DNA from 2 places in the Hyphomicrobium sp. MC8b genome. Region 1 is predicted to be linked to the other one. Evidence: riboswitches for the same ligand, from Rfam matches in the RefSeq annotation. Region 1 holds a riboswitch; the other holds the start of a gene.

The links. Region 1 has a riboswitch for cobalamin ahead of cobW (cobalamin biosynthesis protein CobW). Riboswitches for the same ligand answer to the same signal wherever they lie in the genome.
Region 2: it holds a riboswitch for cobalamin, as region 1 does, so the genes downstream of both, ACLB1Z_RS02665 (TonB-dependent receptor plug domain-containing protein) here and cobW (cobalamin biosynthesis protein CobW) in region 1, are expected to answer to the same signal.

Annotation. Positions count from the first base shown of each region.
Region 1 is NZ_LR898465.1:1,001,105-1,005,502, reverse strand. Features, by position in the region: gene cobN (cobaltochelatase subunit CobN) at 1-1,076, opposite strand, end outside; gene cobW (cobalamin biosynthesis protein CobW) at 1,076-2,113, opposite strand; cobalamin riboswitch at 2,224-2,409, opposite strand; gene cobU (bifunctional adenosylcobinamide kinase/adenosylcobinamide-phosphate guanylyltransferase) at 2,471-2,995, shown strand; gene cobO (cob(I)yrinic acid a,c-diamide adenosyltransferase) at 3,050-3,619, shown strand; gene ACLB1Z_RS04855 (cobyric acid synthase) at 3,619-4,398, shown strand, end outside.
Region 2 is NZ_LR898465.1:552,049-556,446, forward strand. Features, by position in the region: gene pncB (nicotinate phosphoribosyltransferase) at 12-1,316, shown strand; cobalamin riboswitch at 1,526-1,752, shown strand; gene ACLB1Z_RS02665 (TonB-dependent receptor plug domain-containing protein) at 2,013-4,103, shown strand; gene ACLB1Z_RS02670 (hypothetical protein) at 4,199-4,398, shown strand, end outside.

The DNA.
Region 1 (4,398 bases):
CGAAGCTTCGCCCAACGCGCGGCAAGCTCGGCAACATGCGAAACGCTTGGCTTATAAGGCACATGGCGCAGCAACGACACGCCGAGTTCCGTCCCCAGCGTATCCGCTTCCTTGAACGATACGACGCCCGCAAACAACCGTCCGTCGAGCTCCGGCAAAACGACGTGCATCGCAAGGTCAGCGGCACTGAGGCCGCGCTGCGACTTCTCCCAAAGCGTAAACGTTGAATTGGCGAGCGCGACCTGCAAGACCGGACAATCCGCAACGTCGAGCGGCGAGGCATCCGCGCCGTCGCGTGAGGCAAACGCCGTCGCATTGACGATGACGCTCGGCCGGAGACGTTGCAGCTCATCCTGAAGCCAAGCCGCGGCATCCGCTGCCTTCAGGCTTGGAACGTAGAGCGCCGCCACTGCCAAGCCGCGATCTTCAAGCGCGTCCACCAAAGCATCGACTGGCGCAACATCGCCCGCGAGCAAATGTGAGCGATAGAAAACAACGGCAGTCGCCCCGAGCGCATCGTCGGTTTGCGCGCTTTCCCGATAGACGCCGAAATTCGGAATCTCTCGCGGCGATGCAATTTCTCCACGCGCGTCGCGTTTGCCGAGCATCGCCAGCAAAGCCATGCGTGTATTCTCAATGCCGCCCACGTCGAGCAGACCCTCAAGCCGCGCCAGCTCATCCGAACCAAGCGTCGACAACGCCGAGAGTCGAATGTCTGGCCGCCCGTCGCCCGGCACGATAGCAAGTGTGATTCCCAGTTCGCGGCAGCGTCGCCCGAGTTGCTCGCCGCCATACCGCCAATAGTCGAGGCCGCCCAGCAGGCGCACGAGCACGGCCTTCGAGCCTTTCAGCGTCGCGTCGGAAAATAAATCAACCGACATCGGGTGGCGCAAAGCATTGAGGTTCGCGATCCGCACACTCGCCTGCGTGCTCTCGGCGCCGCGAAATGCAGCAGCCGCCATCGCAAGGTCGGAATCGGAAAACGACAGAAAAACGATATCGGCAGGCGCGAGTCCGAGATCTTGCGGCGCGGCGGCCTCGTCCAGATCCCGGCTCTCGCGAACGACGATATGCATCAGGCAGCGCCCGTCAGGGTCCGAGTGATGCCGTCGCGATCAAGCCCCTTCTGGCCGATGACGACCAGCCGGCCCACGCGCGCCTCGCCCGATTGCCATGCACCTTCGTAACGCGTGTCGATCCGCTCACCGACACCTTGCAAAAGGAGCCGCATCGGCTTCCCACCGATGGCCGCGAAGCCCTTTACACGCAGCACGTCGTGATCGTTCGCGATGGCTTTCGCCCGCTGAGCAAGATCATCAGGCGACGACAGCTCCGGCACTTCGACAATGAACGTCTCGAAATCGTCGTGGTCGTGCTCCGGCTCGTTGTCGTGATGCGACGGGCGCGCCGCAAGGTCGTCTTCGGCCGCCGCCGAAATCCCGAGCAGCACGTCGGTAGGCACGATTCCATCATGCGTCGCGACGATCTTGATCGCCCGCGGTACCATGCTGCGAATGTCCTGCGCGATCAAAGCCGCGTCTTCCGGCGAAAGATGATCGCACTTGTTGAGCACTACGAGGTCGGCGCAGAGCAGCTGATCCTCATAAACCTCTTCCAGCGGATTTTCATGATCGACGGACGGGTCCGCTTCGCGCTGCGCCGCGACTTTCACCGGATCGTCGGCAAAGCGACCGGCGCGCACGGCCGGGGCATCGACGACCGTCACCACGCCATCGACCGTCACACGATTACGGATATCCGGCCACTCGAAGGCTTTGACCAGCGGCTTCGGCAGCGCGAGGCCTGACGTCTCGATAATGATGTGCTCCGGCGCTGGCTCGCGCGCCAAAAGCGCTTCAAGCGTCGGAATGAAATCGTCAGCGACGGTGCAGCACAGGCAGCCGTTCGTCAGCTCGATAATGTTTTCTTCCGGGCAATTCTCAACGCCGCACGACCGGAGGATCGTCCCATCCACGCCGACATCGCCGAATTCGTTGACGATTAGCGCCAAGCGACGGCCTTGCGCATGCTCGACCGCATGACGCACGAGCGTTGTCTTGCCCGCGCCCAAAAAGCCTGTGACGATTGTGACGGGTACCTTGCGCGCGCTCATTGTCCCGCCTCCATACCGACCGAATTTTTGGAAGACTGGGCAGACGCGCACCGCGGTGCGCCGGATGATCTGACGTGCATCTTAACCTTTCTCGCCCCACCGGCGATGAGTTGGAAGCTTCGGGCGACGGCAGGTCTCCTGGCTCGCGGGTCTTGGCATCGAGCGACCTTCCCGGACAAGTGCCCAGTGGTGTCTTCGCCCATGCTCACCGCTCACAGTTGCGGGGGCAGCTGCGGAGTAAATACCGCATTCCCTTTTGAACCCTCTTGCGAGGGACCGTCGTCTCAATCGATAAGTGAGCCCATAACTTACGTCAATCGCCAAGCATGCCTCTGCGGCCGGCCCGAAAGGCCCATAATGACCAATTCTCACCTCCCGCCGCTGACCCTCGTCCTCGGCGGCGCCCGGTCGGGCAAAAGCGCCTACGCGGAGCGCCTTTTGACAGGCATTCCGGGGCCTTGGGCTTACGTCGCCACGGCGGAAGCGTTCGACGACGAAATGCACAGCCGCATCAAGCACCACAAGAGCCGCCGCGGCGCGGGCTGGGTCGATCACGAATCGCCCCTCGAAATCGCCGACGTGCTGGCCAGCCGCGTTGCAGAGCTTCCCTCTCTGGTCGATTGCCTGACGCTCTGGACCTCCAATCTGATGCACGCCAACCGCCCCGTTCCGGAGGCAAGCGACGCATTGCTGGCCGCCGTCGCAAAACGCGTCGCGCCCTGTGTGATGGTCTCGAATGAGGTCGGCCTCGGTATCGTGCCGGACAACGCGCTCGCCCGCGCCTTTCGCGACGAAGCCGGCCGCCTCAATCAGAAGATCGCAGCCGCCGCCGACAAGGTCATTTTCGTCGCCGCCGGACTGCCGCTGACATTGAAAGGCTGAGCCGTGAGCAACAATCCCACCACGGTCGACGACGCCGAGCGTCACAAAGCCAAGATGGCTAAGCGCAAAGCCGTGCAAGATGCCGAGGTCGCCTCGAAACAGATCGAAAAAGGTGTGCTGCTCGTCCACACCGGCCCCGGCAAAGGCAAATCGACGGCCGCGTTCGGCCTCGTGCTGCGCGCGCTCGGGCACGGCTGGCGCGTCGGCGTCGTCCAGTTCATCAAAGGCGCGTGGAAGACCGGCGAACGCGATGCGCTGGAACGCTTCGGCGATCAGATCTCCTGGCACACGATGGGCGAAGGCTTCACCTGGGAAACGCAAGACAAGGCCCGCGACATTGCCGCTGCCACGCGCGCCTGGGCGAAGGCAAAAGAACTGATGGACGATCCATCCATTCGTCTGCTCATTCTCGACGAACTCAACATCGCACTGCGTTACGATTATCTGCCGCTCGATGACTTGCTCGAAACGCTCCGCAAGCGGCGGCCCAATCTTCATGTCGTCGTCACAGGCCGCAATGCCAAGCCGGAATTGATTGCGCTCGCGGATGGTGTGACGGAAATGGGCGCCGTGAAGCACCATTTCGCCGCCGGCATCAAAGCTCAGGAAGGCATCGAATTCTGATGCCTGCGCGCGCGTTGATGTTCTCAGGCACCGGCTCCGACGTTGGCAAATCGCTGATCGTCGCCGGGCTTTGCCGTTTTTTCTCCAACCGCGGGGTTCGCGTCGTTCCGTTCAAGCCCCAGAACATGTCGAATAATGCCGCGGTCACGGCCGACGGCGGCGAAATCGGCCGCGCCCAGGCATTGCAAGCGCGAGCCGCGCGCGTTGCGCCATCCGTGCACATGAACCCGGTGCTGCTGAAGCCCGAGACCGAAACCGGCGCGCAGATCGTCGTGCAAGGCAAAATGTGCGGCTCGGCGAAAGCGCGCGATTTTCAATCAAAAAAGAAAGAGCTTCTGCCGGCCGTTCTCGACAGCTTCGCGCACCTCAGAGCGAACGCTGATCTCGTTCTCGTCGAAGGGGCAGGCAGTGCATCCGAGATCAATCTCCGCGCCAACGACATCGCCAATCTCGGCTTCGCACGCGCCGCCGACGTTCCGGTCGTACTGATCGGCGACATCGATCGCGGCGGCGTCATCGCCAGCGTCGTCGGCACACGCCACGTCCTCGATCCCGACGACGCGGCCATGGTGCGCGGCTTCATCATCAACAAGATGCGCGGCGACTCGACGCTCTTCGCCGATGGCATGACGGCAATCGCCAATCTGTCTGGCTGGACGCCGCTCGGCCTCGTGCCGTTCTTCCCCGATGCTCACAAGCTTCCCGCTGAAGACGCGCTCGGATTGCGCGATCTTATGAAAACATCGAGGTCCGGCGGTGAAACGAAACTGAGCATCGCT
Region 2 (4,398 bases), 450 kb from region 1:
AGATTGACATCATGACCGTCACCGACATTGCGACGCGTACCTACAATCACAATTTTCGGCTCGATCCGATCATCCGCAGTTTGCTCGATACCGATTTCTACAAATTGCTGATGCTGCAAATGATCCGCAAGGTCCACCCGGACGTGCGGGTGACTTTCTCGCTCATAAACCGCTCGAAGGATGTGCGTCTTGCCGACATCATCGATGAGGGCGAGTTGCGTGCTCAGCTCGATCATGCGCGTGCTCTACGTTTTACCAAGAAGGAGCTGATCTGGCTCGCCGGTAACAGCTTTTACGGCGAAACGCAGATGTTCGGTGCTGACTTTATCGCATGGCTCGCCGATTTTCAGTTGCCGGATTATGAGCTTCGCAAAGTCGATGGTCAGTATGAACTCGATTTCGCAGGGCCTTGGACCCACACGACCATGTGGGAAATTCCGGCGTTGGCGATCGTCAACGAACTCAGGTCGCGCGCCGCGATGCGCGCCAAGGGTCGCTTTGCGCTCGACGTGCTCTACGCGCGCGCCAAGGCGAAGCTCTGGCAGAAGGTGGAGCGGCTGCGCGCTCTGCCGGACGTTGTCGTTTCCGACTTCGGCACGCGGCGTCGGCACGGATTTCTATGGCAACGTTGGTGCGTCGAAGCACTGAAAGAAGGGCTGGACGGACACTTCATCGGAACGTCGAATGTGCTGCTTGCAATGGATGCCGACTTAGAAGCTATCGGCACCAACGCTCACGAATTGCCGATGGTGGAAGCCGCTCTTGCAGATAGTGACGAGGACTTGGCGAAGGCGCCCTATCGCGTCTTGGAGCAATGGCGGCAGGAATACCGCGGGAATCTGCTGATCGCGTTGCCCGATACTTTCGGAACCAAAGCCTTTCTGGCGCGTGCGCCCGATTGGCTTGCAGGATGGACTGGCTTTCGCCCGGACAGCGCGCCTCCGATCGAGGGCGGAGAACAGATTATCGCGTGGTGGAAGGCGCACGGTGTCGATCCGCGCGGAAAACTACTAATCTTCTCCGACGGTATGGATATCGACAGTATCGAAGACACGTATCGTCATTTTCACGGGCGGGTGCGAACCAGCTTCGGCTGGGGCACCAATCTCACCAATGATTTTCGCGGCTGCGATCCGGACGGCGCTCCTGGTCTTGATGCGATCTCGCTTGTCTGCAAGGTCACGCGCGTCAATGGCAAACCGGCGGTCAAGCTGTCTGACAATTCCGCGAAAGCTACGGGAGAGTCCGCGGAAATGAAACGCTACGAGCGTGTCTTTGGAGTGGAGGGTCGTGCTATTCATCCAGTGCGCGTGTGATGGTCGAAGCACTGATCTCGAAAGGTTGCGAAGAAAGAAAAGCCAATCCTCGCCGGTCGTAATCATCCTTGAAAAATATCCAGGGAGATACATCCGTATGCTGAATTTGTCCGATTCCCGGAAGGCAGCGGCAAATGCATTGCAAATCCGCAAAACGCGTGCTGCTGAATTTCTTTAAATCCCGGATTGACAGCTCGGCCGACTTATTTCTTTATCGTTAGCGTGACGGTTGGCCCTCGGCGAAAGCTGAGCGGTCATGAAAAGGGAACGCGGTGCGGCGCTTCTTGCGCCAATGCCGAGACTGCCCTCGCAACTGTAAGCGGCGAGTCGGCTCCGACTAAAGCCACTGAAGATCTTGCATTAGAGATCCTCGGGAAGGCCGGAGAAGACGCCTGAGCCGCAAGTCAGGAGACCTGCCGGCACAAGCTGCCCATCTCCCGTGCGCAGGGCGCGGTAGAGCGGAAACCCGTAGCGGCGGCTGTATGTCAACCGGTGGGCAACCACTTCGGTCGTGCAGGTCGTTATGCTGAGCGGATAAAAACTTTCAAGTGTGCAGGCATTCATGGGACGCAGCTTTCAAGAGCCGCGTCGCAGAGTCCGCGCGCTCGTATCCCGCACATCTGCAGATCGAATTGGAAACTCACCCCGATTTCAGCGACCGGGGGTCTCATGCTGCGCGTGTCAAGACGGAGAAAAATGCGGATAGCGTTCGCCTTTGCAACAGTTGGAATTTCAGCTCAGGAAGCGAGCGCGCAAGTTCCAGCTTCGCCGAATACCAAGTTGCCGGCGGTCAACGTCATGGCGGACGACGACAGCGATGCGCCGTCCAAAAAGGTCAACGCGCCGGCAGCGGCCCAACAGGTTTCAACGCCGGCCGTTTCGAATTCCAGCGGTTCTTCGGCGACCGCCGATTCCTCTGACATCGCGGTGTCTCCAACGGGTACGCCCGAGCCAGTCGATCAGATCGGAAGTTCCGTCACCGTGATCACCGCAAAAGAAATCGCGGCTCAACAGCGCCGCACGCTGCCTGACGTTTTGAAGATGGTTCCCGGCCTTAACATCGTGCAGACCGGCGGTCCTGGCGGTCAGACGTCGGTGTTCATGCGCGGAACGAACTCCAATCACACGAAGATTCTGATCGACGGCATCGACGTCAGCGATCCGACCACACCCAATCGCACGTTCGATCTGGGCCAGATGCTCGCCATGGATATCGAACGCGTTGAAGTTTTGCGCGGTCCGCAGAGTGGTCTTTACGGCGCGGATGCGCTCGGTGGCGTGATCCTGATTTACACGAAGAGGGGCTATGGTCCGCCGAAGACGACCGCAATGATAGAGGGCGGCTCTTTTGGGACGTTCAATCAGGCTGCGAGCATTAGCGGTGGCACGAACAAGTACAACTACTACTTCAATGTCTCGCATTTTCGCGCCGACGACATCCCCGTGACGCCCGAGAATTTACTTCTTCCGGGAGAGCAGCGTCATTCGAACCGATACGATAACTGGACCTACTCATCGAAAGTCGGTGTCGATATCACCAAGGATGTGACGGTCAATCTCGTCGCCCGATACACCGACGGCACGCTGCATTACACGGGTGACGCCTACGATCCGTTCACAAACACATCCTATCCGGCGCCATATCAATCGGGTTCCGACGTCGATGATTTTTACTCGCGCAGCGAAGTAGTCTGGCGCACGTTCAGCAATCTGACGAACTATTTCGGCATCAATTATTCCAACTCTCAGACCGATAATATCGACCACGTCAACCTCACGGGCAACAACTACTATCAGGGTGACCGGGTTAAGTACGATTGGCGCAATGTTTGGAACCTCGCGCCGGGCTATACGCTGGTTACAGGCGCCGAACATCAGATCGAGCAATTTGATGGCCGCCAGATCAATGAGGTCTTTTCGGGCGGTGGTTCTTCCTATGAGGGCCAGCGCACATTCGCCGAGGAGTGGAACAACGGTGTCTATACGGAGCTTCAGGCTGAGGTCATTCGCAATCTCTTCGTCGCGGCGAACGTGCGCTACGATGATAACGAGAACTTCGGCGGTCACACGACTTGGCGCGTTGCGCCGGCCTATGTGATCGAGAGCACAGGAACCAAGATCAAGGGCAGCATTGGCACAGGCTTCAAAGCGCCGAGCCTCAGCCAGCGGTTTCAGGATTATCCCGCTTACTTTTTCTATGGAAACCCTGATCTCAAACCGGAGGAAAATACCGGTTACGATGTCGGCTTCGAGCAAGCAATTTTTGGTGGCCGCGCACAGTTTGGCGCGACCTACTTCCGGAACGACATCACGGATCTGATCGAGAGCACTTACGATCCAACGACCTTCGTTTCAACGTATGCCAATGTCGGTAAGGCGAAAACGGATGGCGTCGAAGCGTTTATTTCAGCGGATTTGACGAAGGATCTTCGTATCCGTGCGGATTATACCTACACGCAGGCAACCAACGAAGATACGGGCGGATGGCTTCTGCGCCGCCCGCACAACAAGGCGAGCGTCACTCTCGGATGGACGCCGACGGACAAGCTGCTCCTGACGGGTGCGGTGCTCTACTACGGTGACTCGCTCGACATCAATCGCGCGACATTCGAGAACGAGATCTTGCCGAGCTTCACGGTGGTCAACGTCGCGGCCGACTACAAGCTGACCGACAATATGAGCATCTACGGCCGCATCGATAACCTTTTCGACGAGCACTACGAGATTCCTGACGGCTTCCTGGCGACCGGCATCGGCGCCTATGGCGGTATCAGGTTTACGAACTAAGGGCTTCTCTGGCGGGCGACGGCTATGGTATTTACGGATAGCCTCCCGTCCCGGCGCTTTCGTCCGACAGAGAACGATTTCAGAAGGACATGACAATGAAATTTGGTTCCCGATTTGACGATCAAACGTTTTCCTCCTCGCTTGCCCTGAGTGCCATTTGGGTGGCGCTCATCGCAGCTTTGAGCGTTGGCGGCAGCTTCGCGTTCGCCTGCGCCGCGCCGCTCGCCGCTATTGCAGCGCTGGCGGCGACACGAATGGATGCCCGCACGGGATTGGCGCTCGTCGTCACGGCATG